2 regions of the Paenarthrobacter sp. NyZ202 genome follow, and region 2 is predicted to be linked to the other one. Evidence: riboswitches for the same ligand, from Rfam matches in the RefSeq annotation. Region 2 holds a riboswitch; the other holds the start of a gene.
What was found. Region 2 has a riboswitch for glycine ahead of gcvP (aminomethyl-transferring glycine dehydrogenase). Riboswitches for the same ligand answer to the same signal wherever they lie in the genome.
Positions count from the first base shown of each region.

Region 1: linked by a shared signal. The riboswitch ahead of gcvP (aminomethyl-transferring glycine dehydrogenase) and the one ahead of gcvP (aminomethyl-transferring glycine dehydrogenase) in region 2 are both predicted to bind glycine.

Region 1 covers NZ_CP187556.1:1,007,101-1,015,179, forward strand. Annotated here, with positions in the region: gene ACPFL9_RS04870 (MFS transporter) at 38-1,588, opposite strand; gene ACPFL9_RS04875 (TetR/AcrR family transcriptional regulator) at 1,663-2,202, shown strand; glycine riboswitch at 2,297-2,393, shown strand; gene gcvP (aminomethyl-transferring glycine dehydrogenase) at 2,575-5,421, shown strand; gene gcvT (glycine cleavage system aminomethyltransferase GcvT) at 5,433-6,566, shown strand; gene gcvH (glycine cleavage system protein GcvH) at 6,621-7,007, shown strand; gene ACPFL9_RS04895 (L-serine ammonia-lyase) at 7,210-8,079, shown strand, end outside.
Region 2 covers NZ_CP187556.1:4,331,181-4,339,259, reverse strand. Annotated here, with positions in the region: gene ACPFL9_RS20085 (aldehyde dehydrogenase family protein) at 1-1,411, opposite strand, end outside; gene ACPFL9_RS20080 (purine-cytosine permease family protein) at 1,439-2,890, opposite strand; gene speB (agmatinase) at 2,887-3,885, opposite strand; gene ACPFL9_RS20070 (PucR family transcriptional regulator) at 4,051-5,544, shown strand; glycine riboswitch at 5,642-5,741, shown strand; gene gcvP (aminomethyl-transferring glycine dehydrogenase) at 5,900-8,079, shown strand, end outside.

The DNA of each region.
Region 1 (8,079 bases), 1.2 Mb from region 2:
GGCCCGGGCTTCCTGCTGCGACTGCCTGGAGGCGCCTTTAGCGCGCCTTGGGCACCCTGCGGAGTACGACGGCGGCAAGCACTGCCGCTCCAGCCATCAGTACCAGCCCGATCGCCGCCGTGATGTGGACGCCGGATTCGAAGGCGACCCGGGCGGCCAAGGTGAGGGCATCAGACAAGGGTGCCGGGAGAGCCGCGGCTGCATCCACGGCTCCGGCCAGTGTCTCCCCGGAGTTTCCGGCGGCTTGGCTGGACAGGCCTTCGGGCAGGACGAGGTTGTGCTGGTAAGACGCCGTCAGGATGGAACCGAGCACTGCGGTGCCCAGCAGGGATCCAAGTTCATAGCCCGTTTCGGAGATGGCGGATGCGGCTCCGGATTTGTCGGCCGGGACGGAGGACAGGATCAGGTCATTGGAGATTGTTTCCGCTGCTCCCACGCCAACGGCAAGGATGGTCAGGGCGGACAGCAGGAACACCGGCCCGTGTCCGTGGTCTCTCACCACAACCACCAGGTAGCCCACGGCACTGAAACTCAGGCCGGCGGCGACCACGAATCCAGGCCTGATCCGTTTGACCAGCGGCACCACCAACAGTCCGGCAACAATCGTGGCGAGCAGGGCCGGAATCATGGCGATGCCCGCTTCCATGGGGGACTGCCCCTCCACCAACTGCAGGTGCTGGGCGAAGAAGTAGATGAACCCGGTCATGGAGAACAGTGACAGGACGTTGGCCACGATCGCCGTGCTGAACACCTTGTTGCCGAAGAGGCGGACATCCAGCATGGGGTTCTCCAACAGGCGCTGCCTCCGGACGAACACTGTGCCCATGACCAGGCCAAAGACCATGAATGCCAGGGCGGTCGCCCCGAAGCCATGGACGGCGGATTCCTTGATGCCATAGACGAACGGCGCCATGGTCAGGATGGACAGCGCAATGCTGGGCACGTCCACCCGGCCGGGATTGGCGTCCTTGGACTCGGGGATGAGCGTGGTGCCGAGAGCGAGCAAGGGAAGCAGCAGGAAGGTCGCCACGAGGAACACGGCACCCCACCAGAAGTGCTCCACCAGCCAGCCACCAAAGATGGGGCCCAGCGCAGCGCCTCCGGAGAAGCCGGCGGCCCACACCGCGATGGCGAGCCTGCGGCGGTTGGGATCCGTGAAGATGTTCCGGATCAAGGAGAGGGTGGAGGGCATCAGCATGGCGCCGAAGACGCCCAGGGCGGCGCGGCCGGCAATCAGCCACTCGGCGGACGGCGCGAAGGCTGTAGCAGCCGACACCGCCGCGAAGCCCGTGCTGCCGATCATGAGCAGCCGCCGTCGTCCGATCCTGTCGCCGAGGTTGCCCATGGAGACCAGCAGGGCGGCCAGGACCAGCGGGTAGGAGTCCACGATCCAGAGCAACTGGACACCGCCAACTTCCAGGGACCGGGCGATTTCCGGAAGAGCAAAGGTGAGGGCGGTGTTGTCGACGGCGACCAGCAGCACCGGGACCATCAGCAGGGCCAGTGCTGCCCAGTCGCGCCACGGTGCCCGGTCCTGCGCGGACTGCTGGCGGACAGGGGTTGCTGGGGTCGAAGACTGGGTGAACATGGTAATAACTGTACCGTCTGGACGGTATAGTTTCAACTTCGGAATGCCCACAGCAATAGGGGATGATGGAACCCATGCCACGAAAACCAGTAGCCAAGGACTCGGTCCTGGATGCCTTCGAAGCCCTCCTGATCGAGGTCGGCGAACGGGCCGCCACGCTCGACGCCGTAGCCAAGCGCGCCGGTGTCTCCAAGGGCGGGCTGCTCTACCACTTTCCCAACAAGGAGGCGCTGATCGCGGCGCTGTTGGAACGCCTCGACAATCTCGCGCAGGAAGACATAGAACAGATGAAAGCTGCTCCCGATGGAGCGGCTGCCTACTTCATCCGCTCTTCGTTGTGGGCGGGGACGCCCATGGACCGGGCCTTCGTGGCGGCGACCCGGTTGGCGGAGGTCGCCCATGAGGAAACACGACGGCGGTTCGCCGGTATCCAGCAACAGTGGCTGGATGTCCTGGCTGAGGATGTGGGGCCCGACGTGGCCAAGGCTGTCAGCTACATGGGGGATGGGTTGTACTTTAACGCGATGTTCGAGGGCGGCCAGGAGACGGGCGACGGCAGGCGGGAGGCCGACGTCGGGATTCTCCTGAAGGTGCTGGAGCGCCTGCGGGCATAGGCCGCCTGCACCATTTGCGGCGGCGCCCGCCGCGTAGGAGAATTAAGCCTTGTGGCGCGCCTTCCCAGCGCCCACAGACAACTGAACAAGCCTTTGATCTGCGGCGGGAGAGTCCTGCAGTACGTGATGCAGGCGCCGTAGGAGCAAACCCTCCCCAGGAATCTCTCAGGCCCATGCACCGCCGCGGCGAGGCAACTCTGGAAAGCAGCAGGCAGGAACGCGTCACCACCGGCGCGGCTTACCGTGCTCACCGACGGTGCAAGCGATCGTTGTGCAGACAACGCGCGGAAACTCTCAGGTCCAATACAGAGCGGGGAGGAACCCGAGTAGCTGCGGCGTACCCACGCGCCGCCCAAGTATTGGAGTTCCTTCGTGACGGTTAGTTCTGCCTCCACCACCTTCGTTGACCGGCATATCGGTGCCCGCCGCCAAGCCGACGTTGAAACCATGCTGAAGTCTGTCGGATACGACTCCGTCGATTCGCTCGTTGACACCGCGGTTCCCAACGACATCCGTCAGGACGTGGCGCTGACCCTCCAGAACGCCCTTTCCGAGGTTGAGGTCCTGGCTGAACTCCGCAAGCTGGCCGCCAAGAACAAGACGGCCGTACAGATGATCGGCCAGGGCTACTACGACACCATTACCCCGCCGGTGATCCGCCGCAATATCCTCGAGTCCCCTGCCTGGTACACCGCTTACACCCCGTACCAGCCCGAGATCTCCCAGGGCCGTCTTGAGGCACTTCTGAACTTCCAGACCATGGTCCAGGACCTTGTTGGCCTGCCGATCGCCAACGCGTCCTTGTTGGATGAAGCCACCGCCGTGGCCGAAGCCGTCCTCATGATGCGCAGGGCCAACAAGAACAAGGCTGCCCAGGATGGCAAGACCGTCCTGGACGCCGACTGCCTGCCGCAGACCATCGCGATCGTGAAGGGCCGTGCCGAGGCCCTCGGTTTCGAGGTTGAGGTCGCTGATCTTTCCCTCGGCCTCCCGGAAGGTGCCATCAACGGCGTCGTCCTCCAGCAGCCGGGCGTTTCCGGCCGAGTCTTCGACCACTCCGCCGTGATCGCCGCGGCGAAAGAGCGGGGCGCGTTGATCACCGTCGCAGCCGATCTTCTCTCGCTCACCCTCATCACTCCTCCCGGCGAGCAGGGCGCCGATATCGCCGTGGGTTCCGCCCAGCGACTGGGCGTGCCGCTGTTCTTCGGCGGCCCGCACGCCGCCTACATGGCCGTCCAGAAGGGCTTGGAGCGTTCCATGCCGGGCCGTCTGGTGGGCGTTTCCAAGGACGACGCCGGTGTCCCCGCCTACCGCCTGGCGCTGCAGACCCGTGAGCAGCACATCCGCCGCGAGAAGGCCACGTCCAACATCTGTACCGCGCAGGCATTGCTCGCGATCGTCGCTTCGATGTACGCGGTCTACCACGGTCCCGAGGGCTTGAAGGCAATCGCCGAGACCGCGCACAACCACGCCCGGACCCTGGCAGCCTCCCTGAAGGCCGCCGGCGTCGAGGTCCTGCACGGTTCGTTCTTCGACACCATCACGGTCCGCGTACCGGGCCGCAGCGCCGAGCTCGTCGCTGCCGCAGAGGCCCGCGGCATCAACCTGCGCGGCGTCGACGCGGACACTGTGGGTATCTCGGTTGACGAAACCACTACAGCCGACATCGTCGGCGGTGTCCTTGAAGTGTTCGGCGCCCCGGTACTTGAGTCCGTGGAGGGTTTCGCGCTCGAAGCTTCCGTTGAGCGCTCCAGCGATTACCTGCAGCACCCGGTGTTCAACACGCACCGCTCCGAGACCCAGCTCCTGCGCTACATCCGCAAGCTCTCCGACCGCGACCTCGCGCTGGACCGGACCATGATCCCGTTGGGTTCATGCACCATGAAGCTGAACGCCACCGCTGAGATGGAAGCCATCTCCTGGCCCGAGTTCGCCTCGATCCACCCGTTCGCCCCGGACTCCCAGACCGCCGGCTGGCGTGAGCTGATCGCTGACCTTGAAGCCCAGCTCACCGAAATCACGGGCTACGACCAGGTCTCCATCCAGCCGAACGCCGGTTCCCAGGGTGAGCTTGCAGGCTTGCTCGCGATCCGCGGCTACCACCACTCCCGCGGAGACCAGCAGCGCAACGTCTGCCTGATCCCCGCATCGGCCCACGGCACCAACGCCGCCTCCGCTGTGCTGGCCGGCATGAAGGTCGTGGTCGTGGCCACGGCTCCCGATGGAACCATCGACCACGCTGACCTGGCTGCGAAGATCGAAGCCAACCGTGACGTTCTCTCGGCCATCATGATCACCTACCCGTCCACGCACGGTGTGTATGACGCCGACGTCCGGGAAGTGTGCGACGCAGTCCACGAAGCCGGCGGACAGGTGTATATCGACGGCGCCAACCTGAACGCGTTGGTTGGCTTGGCGCAGCCGGGCAAGTTCGGCGGCGACGTGTCCCACCTGAACCTGCACAAGACCTTCTGCATCCCGCACGGCGGCGGCGGACCCGGCGTTGGCCCGGTTGCTGCCAAGGCACACCTCGCGCCGTTCATGCCGGGGGATGCTGCCTCCTGGACCGAAGGTAACGATGTCCCGATCTCGGCATCCCGCTTCGGCTCGGCCGGTGTGCTCCCGATTTCCTGGGCGTACGTGAAGCTCATGGGGGGCCAGGGCCTCACTGAAGCCACGAAGTCGGCACTGCTGGCGGCGAACTACATCGCAGCACGCCTCAACGATTACTTCCCGGTCCTCTACACCGGCGAAGCCGGCCTGGTGGCCCACGAGTGCATCCTGGACCTGCGCGAACTGACGGCCAAGACGGGCGTCACCGCGGAAGACGTGGCCAAGCGCCTCATCGATTTCGGCTTCCACGCGCCCACGCTGGCCTTCCCGGTTGCCGGCACCCTCATGGTGGAGCCCACGGAGTCTGAGGACCTCGTGGAGATCGACCGCTTCATCGAAGCCATGATCACCATCCGCAAGGAAATCGACCAGGTGGCCCACGGCGACTTCTCCGTGCAGGATTCCCCGCTTCGCCGCGCACCCCACACGGCAGCCGCCGTCGTAAGTTCCGATTGGGACCGCGCCTACCCGCGTGAGCAGGCTGCTTTCCCGGTCCACCACCTGAAGCAGGACAAGTATTTCCCGCCGGTGGGACGCATCGACGGTGCAGCGGGCGACCGCAACCTGGTGTGCTCCTGCCCGCCAATCGAAGCGTTCGAGAACTAAGGGGAACGGCAATGACTGAGAAGCACACAGCCCTCTACGAAGAGCACAAGAAGCTCGGCGCGTCTTTCACGGACTTCGGTGGGTGGCAGATGCCGCTTAAGTACACCTCCGAGCTCGCTGAACACCACGCCGTCCGGAAGTCCGCCGGCCTGTTCGACCTCTCCCACATGGGCGAAGTTTGGGTCACCGGACCGCAGGCAGCAGAGTTTTTGGATTACGCCTTGGTGGGCAAGATCTCCGCCATGGCCGACGGAAAAGCCAAGTACTCCCTGATCTGCCAGGAAGACGGCGGGATCATCGACGACCTGATTGTGTACCGTCGTGGTGCCGATAAATTCCTGGTGGTGCCGAACGCCGGCAATGCCTTTGTGGTCGCATCTGAACTGCTGCAGCGCGCCGCGGGCTTTGATGTCGTGGTCGAGGATGCTTCATCGTCGACGTCGTTGATCGCCGTTCAGGGGCCGCTTGCGGAAGCGATCCTGCTGCGCCTGGTTCCGGCCGAGCAGCACTCGCTGGTCACGGACCTGAAGTACTACGCCGCAGTCGAGGTGACTTTCCTGGTGGCCGGCTCCGGACAGGACCTGCTGCTGGCACGCACCGGCTACACCGGCGAAGACGGCTTCGAGATCTTCGTCCCCAACGAATCCGCCGCCGCGCTGTGGCAGGCGATTTCGGCTGTTGCGGAGGATGGTGAACTGGTTCCGGCAGGCCTTGCATCGCGCGACTCCCTGCGCCTCGAGGCCGGCATGCCCCTGTACGGCAACGAGCTCTCCCGCGAAGGTAATCCGTTCGCTGCCGGACTTGGGCCCGTTGTGGCGCTGTCCAAGGAAGGCGACTTTGTTGGCAAGGAAGCACTCGCTGCTTTGAAGGCTGACGGTGCGGGCGTGTCTTCCGGCCGCAAGCTTGTTGGCCTCAAGGGCCTGGGCCGCCGTGCCGGCCGTTCGCACTACCCGGTAGTGAAGGACGGCGCCGTGGTGGGCGAAGTGACCTCCGGACAGCCGAGCCCGACGCTCGGGTACCCTGTGGTCCTCGCTTATGTGGACGTTGCTTTGGCCGAGCCCGGGACTGCTGTGGATGTAGACCTTCGCGGGAAGCCCGAGCCGTTCGAAGTCGTCGCATTGCCGTTCTACAAGCGCCAAAAGTAGTTAGGCAGGCCCGAGCCTGTCATAGTTTTTGATCAACCACAGTTAGGAAACAGAATGCCCAAAGTAGCGCCTGAACTTCAGTACTCCGACGAGCACGAGTGGGTCCTGCGTGGGGAGGGAAACTCGGTGTCTGTTGGCATCTCCGAGGTTGCCACCGACGCGCTGGGTGACATCGTGTACGTCGACCTGCCCGAGGTCGGTTCCACCGTGACTGCAGGCGAGACGTGTGGCGAGGTTGAGTCCACCAAGTCCGTCTCAGACCTGTACTCGCCCGTCACCGGTGAGGTCACGGAGATCAACGACGCCGTTGTGTCCGACCCCGCACTCATCAACAACGATCCCTACGGCCAGGGATGGCTGTTCAAGGTCGCTGCCGAGTCTGACGGCCCGCTGCTGTCGGCAGAGGAATACGCCTCCAAGAACGGCGGAGACCTGGGTTAAGCCGCCCGTTCCGAAGGGCACCACCGTCGCTGGCAGGCGTAGCGTGGACTTGTAGTAACTCAATAAAATTGCGACGCCGGATTGCCGCCTTTGGGGGCCATCCGGCGTCGTACTTCGGTCGTCTTCCGCCACAAGCGGTAGCGGCCATCCGGCAGGACCATCTGCCGGACCGTTTTCAAGCTGTATAAAAGGGATCCCGGCTATGGCTGTTGGTGTTTTCGATCTGTTCTCCGTGGGCATTGGCCCGTCGAGCTCGCATACTGTGGGGCCGATGCGTGCCGGGGCGGTGTTCGCCGGCGAGTTGAAGGACGAGGGGGTTCTGGGCTCGGTGGCTTCGTTGCGGGTTGATTTGTATGGTTCGTTGGCGGCGACGGGGCGTGGCCACGGAACCATGACAGCAACGTTGCTGGGTTTGGAGGGCTACCACCCTGAGCTGATCCTCCCCGAGGAAGTGGAGGAGCGGCTTGCCGCGATCGCTGAGACGGGTGTTTTGAATCTGGCCGGTGCTTCCGGTGACGGTGTCCAGTTGCCGTATGCGGTGGAGGATATGGTGTTGCATCCGTTGACGGTGTTGCCGCGGCATACGAACGGGATGAAGTTTGCTGTTTCTGATGCTGAGGGGAACGTGCTGAGGGAGGCGACGTTTTTCTCGGTGGGTGGTGGGTTCATTGTCCGTGAGGGCGAGGAAGACGCGGCGCAGCAGGAACTCGAGGAGTCGAAGCAGGAGTTGCCGTTGCCGTTCCGGACGGCGGCGGAGTTGTTGGGCCGGTGTTCTTCGAAGGGTTTGCGGATCAGCGACATCATGTTGATCAATGAGCGGGCGTCCCGGTCCGAGGAGGAGATCCGGGAAGGGCTCTTGCATATCTGGTCTGTGATGGAGGCCTGCGTTGAGACCAGTCTGAAGCGTGAGGGTGTGCTGCCGGGCGGTTTGCGGGTGAAGCGTCGTGCGCCTGATTGGTTGGAGCGGTTGTTGAAGGAGGACAAGGACCGCAACGATCCGAAGTATTGGCAGGAGTGGGTGAACCTGATCGCCCTGGCAGTGAATGAGGAGAACGCGTCCGGTGGGCGGGTG
Region 2 (8,079 bases):
CGCCCCAGGGAACCTCGTTCGCCAGCACCAGGTGGGCGTTGACCCATACCGTGCCGAAGTCCAACTGCTTGGGGACGCGGAGTGAAAGGCTGGAATCCTTGGTCCACACGGAGGCGGAGAGGCCGTAAGGGCTCTCGTTGGCGCGGGTCACGGCTTCCTCGGTGCTGCTGAAGGTCTCAACAGTGACAACCGGACCGAAGATCTCGTGCGTCGCTATGGGCGCTCCCGCCGGAACACCGGTGATGACGGTCGGTTCGATGAAGAAGCCGGTCCCTTCAATGGCGGACCCACCAAGGGCGATGGTCAGTCCCGCGGAACGGGCTTCTGCCAGCGCTTCCTTGACGCGTTCGAAGTGCGGCCGGGAAATCATGGGGCCCATCTCCACCGTGTCCCCGGCATCCGGGGCACCCACCACCAGCGAACCCACCTCTTCAACCAGGTGTTGGGTGAATTCCTCGGCCACCGACTCGTGGACCAGCACACGGCAGGCTGCACCGCAGTCCTGGCCCGCGTTCCAGTACCCGGCGTTCCGGACGCCGGCAGCGGCAGCCCGGAGGTCGGCGTCGGGAAACACCACAACGGGAGCCTTGCCGCCCAGCTCAAGGTGGACGCGCTTGACGGATCGGGCTGCCGTTTCGGCAACTGCCTGGCCGCTGACGACGCTGCCGGTCAGGGCAACCAGGGCGATGTCGGGGTGTTCCGACAACCGCTGGCCCACTGTCCGGCCCTGCCCGGTCACGACATTGAGGATGCCGTCCGGGATGCGTCCGGCCAGGAGTTCGACGAGCTTCAGCGTGGAGAGCGGCGTCTGTTCCGAGGGCTTCATGACGATGCTGTTGCCAGCAGCCAGGATAGGCGCGATCTTCCAGGCGGCCATGAGGAGCGGGTAGTTCCACGGGGTGATGACGCCAACCACGCCCACCGGCTCACGAATGATCACGGAGGTGTGGTCTGTTGCGTAATCCCCGCCGGCCATGGAGGTCAGGGTTCGGGAAGCGCCGGCCATGAAGCGGAAAGTGTCGATGGTGCTGGTCACATCGTCCTCGGCAACCGCCAATGGCTTGCCTGTGTTGGCGGACTCGATGACTTCAAAGGCCTCGCGGTTGGCTTCGATGATGTTCGCTATGAGGTTCAGGACGTCCGCGCGCTCCTTAGGGGTGGTGGCACCCCAGGTTTTCTGGGCTTCGACGGCGGCTGCCACCGCGGCGTCCACATCGGCCGCGGTGCCCGCCTGGACAGAGGTGATGATTTCCTCGGTGGCGGGATTGACGACGTCGATCAGGTTGCCGGAAGCAGCGGCGGGAACGAAGGATCCATTCATGAAGTGCCCGATGGGCGGAAGGACCGCGGAGACATCGGAGGTGCCTTCGGCACGGTGGACGGTGAACGTCTCGGACTGGGTGGTGGTCATGATGCTTCGCTTTCAGATGAGGTCTGGTCAGATGAGGTCAGGGGTGAGGGAGCTGGATGGAAAGGGGGCGGCTTCTGTCTTCTTGCCGAACAGGCGGGCCGCAACGTAGTAAAGCGGTGCGACGACCACCAGGCCGACGATCCAGGAGATGTCCACACCGCCCATGGCCGCAGCCAGCGGCCCGGTGTAGATCGCGGTTGCCGAGAAGGGCACCTGGATCAGGGCGCCTGCTATGTACGAACCGATGGCGACCCAATTGAACCGCCCGTACACGCCGCCGTCGCGTTTGAAGAAGTCCTCTACGCGGTATTCGCCGTGCTGCAGCAGGTAGTAGTCCACCAGGTTGATGGCGGTCCAGGGGACCAGGACGTACATCAGGAAGGACAGGAAGTTGGTGTAGAAGAGGATGAAGTTGTCGCGGGCGAACAGGGCGATGGAGACAGCAAGGATAAAGAGCACGACGGCGGCCACGCTGCGGGTTTTCGCGCGGGGAAGCCAGGTGGGCTTGAAGGTCTGTCCGATGGTCAGTGCGCAGAGGACGCCGCAGTAGAGGTTCATGGCGTTGGAGGCTGCTACGCCCAGGCAGAAGATGCCGACGATGACCAGTGTCCAGGGTTGAAGGAGGGTGCCCAGGCTGCCGACGATCTCTACGTCGCCGGTGCTCATGGACACTGCCAAGGTGCCAACCAAGGCGCCCAGGAGCATGGGGAAGAGCGTACCCAGTACGCAGCCTGAGTAAGAAGCCCAGAAGGCCGGGGCGGACCCCGTGCCTTGCGGCATGTAGCGGGAATAGTCTGAAACGTAGGGCGCGTAAGCCAACTGCCACAGGGCCGAGACGGAGATGGTGCCCATGAAGCCCACCCAGTTGAAGTTGCCTTGCTCCAGGAAGTTGGCTGGAAGACCATGCACAAGGAGTATCCAGCCGAAAGCCAGCAGCAGCGCCAAGCCTGCCGCTACGCTCAAAATACGGGCGTAGGCGTGAATGAGCCGGTAGCCGAAGATCGTGGCGATGACGCTGACCACACCGATGATGATGATGCCCGCGTCAACGCTGATTCCCGGGCTGACGGCGGCCAACGCTTCGCCGCCGAACACCAGGTTGGCGGCGAAGAATCCCACGTACATGACCACCACGATCACCACGATCAACAGGGCGCCGAACGAACCGAACTGGCCGCGGGTCTGGATCATCTGGGCAACCCCGAGCTGGGGTCCTTGAGCAGAGTGCAGGGCCATGAAAATGCCGCCGAGCAGGTTGCCGATGATGATGCCGACGATCGCGGGGATGAAGCTCAAACCGAACACCGTGGTTGCGAGGCCGCCGGTCACGATGGTCATGATCATGATGTTGGAACCAAACCAGATGGTGAACAGGTCCCGGGCCTTGCCGTGGCGTTCGTTGAGGGGAATCGGCTGGATGGTCTTGTCCTCAAGCCGCGGAACCTCTGTTGCCTGTTTCGTGGATGACAGCGTACTCATGATGCGCTCCGGGACACCGATTCGAGTTCACGGATTTCGGAGGCCTTGCTCCGGTTGACCATCAGGGCGAGGAGGTCGAAGACCAGCGTGGCTGCGGCCACCGTGGTGATGTCTGCGTGGTCGTAGGCGGGAGCGACTTCCACCACGTCTGCTCCGACGATGTTGATGCCGTCCAAACCGCGGAGCAGGGCAAGGAGTTCGCGGGAGTGGAGCCCGCCCATCTCCGGGGTGCCGGTGCCGGGAGCGTAGGAAGGGTCCAGGACGTCGATGTCGATCGAGACATAGACAGGCGTGTCGCCAAGGCGTTCCTTGACCCGCTCGATCGCCGCCGGAACACCCATGACGTCCAGGTCCGAGCAGCGGATGATCTGGAAGCCGAACTCGTGGTCCCGGAGGAAGTCGTTGCGGTCATATACCGGTCCGCGGATACCCACATGCATCGACTTGTCCTCCACAAGCAGCCCCTCTTCGAAGGCGCGGCGGAAGATGGTGCCGTGCGTGATTGGCTGATCGAAGTACGTGTCCCACGTGTCCAGGTGGGCGTCGAAATGCAGGAGTGCGACCGGTCCATGGACCTTGTTCAGTGCCCGCAGCATCGGCAGGGCAATGGTGTGGTCGCCGCCGATGGATACCAAGCGCTTCGATTCGCTGATGAGCGGCAGCGCCTGTTCCTCGATCTCGCGGACAGCCCGGGTGATGTCGTAAGGGGTGCAGGCGATGTCGCCTGCATCAACAACCTGGGCTTCGTACACCGGCTCGACGTCGAGCTCCGGATGGTAGCCCGGGCGCAGGAGACGCGATGCCTCGCGAACCGCGGCAGGACCAAAACGGGCGCCGGGCCGGAAGGAGGTTCCGCCGTCGAACGGCACGCCGACAATGGCGATGTCATAGTCCGGAACGCGGTCGATCTGGGGGAGTCGGGCGAAGGTGCCGAGGCCGGCGTAGCGGGGAACCTTGGTTGCGTCTACGGGGCCGATGGGCTGGTGCGTGGTCATGGCTGAATCCTTCGAGTAGCTGGGTGCTCGCCGTTGAGCGGGAAGTGCATAACTCAATTCTTGGTGACCCCGATCACTGCGGATAGCGGTACATTGACTACAAATGGTCGGGGCGTTTAGACAAACGTCTAAACGCCCCGAAACAAGACCCAGGAGTCATCATCCATGGCCATCACCGTCGCCGAACTCGTCGCCGAGCCGCAGCTCGCGCTGACCCTTCTGGCCGGCGCGGACGGAACAGGCAACCGCATCACCTGGGCACACACCTCAGACCTCCCGCGCTTGTGGGAGTGGGTCACCGGCGGGGAGCTCATGATGACCAACGGGCTCTCCATCCCGGCTGATCCGGAGGGGCAGGTGGCGCTCGCAGAGGCCTTGGTGGACGCGGGTGCCAGTGCGTTGGCGATTGGCGAGAAGATGCACGCGCCGCCGCTGACGGAGGAATTCCTGCAGGCCTGCGACCGGCTTCCCCTGCCCCTGATCAACATCCCGTACCCGCTCCCGTTCATCGCCATTGCGCGGTCCGTGGCCGAGTCGTCGCTGCTTGAGGAATCGCGGCGGCTTCGGCAGACGGCCCGGGTGTACGACCTCCTCCGCACGGCCGGCGCCTCGGAGGACCACTGGCAAAGCCTGGTGCTGCGGCTCGCCACGGAGCTGGATTCGGAGCTGTTCGTGGTGGACCGCCGTTGCCTCCATCCATGGCACCCCGAGGGGCAGTCCCTGCCGGAATTCCTTGTGGAGGAATGGTCGCCGCACCCGGGCCAGGTCTCGGTTGCGGGCAAGAACTTCCAGTGGCACCGGATCCGCGGCCGGCACGTCCTCACCATGGACATTCCCACCCATGCCAACGCGCTGCTGGTGGTGCTGCCGGGCAGTGAACTGCACCCTGACGCCGTCGTGCTCCTGCATGCCGCGACCGTGCTGGGACTGCAGTTGGCCCGGATTGTCCTCTCGCTCGAAGGCCGCCACCGGCTGGCCGGTGAGTTCCTTTTGCAGGCGCTTGACGGGCGCCTTGGCACGGCCGAAATGGAACGGCGGCTGGAGGCTTTCGAGGTACCTCCGCAACGCTTCGTGGTCGCCTCGATGTCGGCGGACGACGCCGACAGGCTGGCAAGCGTGCACATCGAACTCTGGCGGCATGGGACATCGGCCGCTTCACTGAGGCGGAACGACCGGCTCCACGTGGTGGTCGCGGCGGACTTGGCGGACGAGTTGCTGATCCACTGTGCGGGCTTGGGAACCACCATCGGTGTGAGCTCCGCATCCGCGGTGGGCGGGCTTCAACAGGCCTTGCAGGAGTCGTTGTGGGCGCTGGGTTCGGCCAAGGCGAACAAACTGGGGCTCGCCCGGTACGCCCAAGGGCCAAGCTGGCTGGGTTTGACCGGATTCGAGGAAGGAAGCGCATTGGTCCAGCGGCTCCTGGGCCCGGTTTTCGAATACGAGCAGCGCCAGGACGGTGACCTCATGGTCACGCTGAAAACCTATCTCAACTCACAACGCTCGTGGCAAAAGACGGCTTCCGCCCTCTTCACGCACCGGCAAACCATCATCTACCGGATCCGGAAAATCGGTGAGCTTACAGGCCTGGATATGGGTGAAACCTCAACGCTGGCGCAGCTCTGGCTGGCCTTGCAAATCCACGAGGCGATGCACGGTTAGGCCCTTATTCAAACCCAGCGGGAAACGTCCGCCTTGCCATTGTCAGCGACCAGCCGCTATGGTGTGAAGCGTGTCACCGAGGTGGCGCACACGCTTTTGATCTGCGGCGGGAGAGTCCTGCCGGGTACATCCAGTCAGGCGCCGTAGGAGCAAATCCTCCCCAGGAATCTCTCAGGCCCATGTACCGCCGCGGCGAGGCAACTCTGGAAAGCAGTCCGGGCAACCGGGCTCACCGACGGTGCAAGTGGACCTTGCCAAGAACACAGTCCACGGAATCTCTCAGGTCCAATACAGAGCGGGGAGGAACCCATATTCACCATGGCGCTCAGCGGGCGCCTGAATCCTGGAGTTCCTCTTGACTGTTAAATCCTCCCCAACCGCTTTCGCGGACCGGCATATCGGCGCCCGTCGCCAGGCCGATGTTGAGACCATGCTCAAGGCCATCGGCTACGACTCCGTCGATGGCTTGGTTGACGTGGCCGTTCCCGATTCCATCCGCCAGTCATCGCCGCTCGCCCTGCAAAAGGCGCTGAGCGAGACCCAGGTCCTGGCCGAACTCCGCAAGCTCGCGGCGAAGAACAAAACCGCCGTCCAGATGATCGGCCAGGGCTACTACGACACCATCACGCCCCCGGTCATCCGCCGCAACATCCTCGAATCCCCGGCCTGGTACACCGCTTACACGCCCTACCAGCCGGAGATTTCCCAGGGCCGCCTCGAAGCGCTCCTGAACTTCCAAACCATGGTCCAGGACCTCACGGGCCTGCCCATCGCCAACGCTTCCCTCCTTGATGAAGCCACCGCAGTGGCCGAGGCCGTGCTGCTCATGCGCCGCGCCAACAAAGCTGTGAAGGACGGCAAGACCGTCCTCGACGCCGACCTCCTCCCGCAGACCATCGCGATCGTGAAAGGCCGCGCCGAGGCACTCGGCTTCGAGGTTGAGGTCGCCGACCTTTCCGCAGGACTGCCCGACGGCGACATCAACGGCATCGTCCTCCAGCAGCCTGGCGTTTCGGGCCGGGTCTTCAACCACGCCCCCGTGATCGCTGCGGCGAAGGAACGCGGTGCCTTGGTCACTGTGGCTGCCGATCTGCTGGCACTCACGCTCATCACGCCCCCGGGCGAACAAGGTGCGGACATCGCCGTCGGAACCGCCCAGCGCTTCGGTGTCCCGCTGTTCTTCGGCGGCCCGCACGCCGCGTACATGGCTGTCCGCACCGGTATGGAGCGCACGCTTCCGGGCCGCATCGTCGGTGTCTCCAAGGACAACGCCGGCGTGCCCGCGTACCGCCTCGCCCTGCAGACCCGCGAGCAGCACATCCGCCGCGAAAAGGCCACGTCCAACATCTGCACGGCACAAGCCCTGCTCGCGATCGTTGCCTCGATGTACGCCGTCTACCACGGCCCCGAGGGCCTCAAGTCGATCGCCGAGACCGTCCACGGCAACGCCTGCGTGCTTGCTACCGCCCTGCAGAAGGCAGGCCGTGAACTCGTCTCCGACTCCTTCTTCGACACCCTCACCGTCAGCGTTCCCGGCAAGGCGGACAAGGTGATCGGCGCGGCCGAGGCACGTGGTATCAACCTCCGCTACATCGACGCTGACACCGTGGGCGTTTCCGTTGATGAAACCACGACGCCGGAAGTCCTCTCCGCAGTCGCCGTCGCCTTCGGTGCCGGTCCGGTAGGGGACGCAGCCGGGTTCGAGTTGCCGTCCGACGTAGTCCGCACTTCCGACTTCCTGCAGCACCCGGTGTTCAACACGCACCGTTCCGAGACCCAGCTGTTGCGCTATATCCGCAAGCTGTCCGACCGGGACCTCGCGCTGGACCGGACCATGATTCCGTTGGGTTCGTGCACCATGAAGCTGAATGCCACGGCTGAGATGGAGGCTATCTCTTGGCCGGAGTTCGCTTCGATCCACCCGTTCGCCCCGGATTCCCAGACCGAGGGCTGGCGTGAGCTGATCTCCGGTCTGGAAGCCGATCTCACCGAAATCACCGGCTACGACCAGGTGTCCATCCAGCCGAACGCCGGTTCCCAGGGTGAGCTTGCAGGCTTGCTCGCGATCCGCGGCTACCACCTGTCGCGCGGGGATGACCAGCGCAACGTCTGCTTGATTCCGGCTTCCGCCCACGGCACCAACGCCGCTTCGGCAGTGCTGGCCGGCATGAAGGTGGTCGTGGTGGCTACCGCTGCCGATGGCACGATTGACCACGCTGACCTGGCTGCGAAGATCGAGGCCAACCGCGACGTTCTCTCGGCCATCATGATCACCTACCCGTCCACCCACGGTGTTTACGACGCTGACGTTCGCGAGGTTTGCGACGCGGTCCACGAGGCCGGCGGACAGGTGTACGTGGATGGTGCCAACCTCAACGCGCTCGTTGGCTTGGCACAGCCGGGCAAGTTCGGCGGGGACGTGTCCCACCTGAACCTGCACAAGACTTTCTGCATCCCGCACGGCGGTGGCGGACCCGGCGTCGGCCCGGTCGCAGCCAAGGCGCACCTCGCTCCGTTCATGCCCGGTGATGCCAA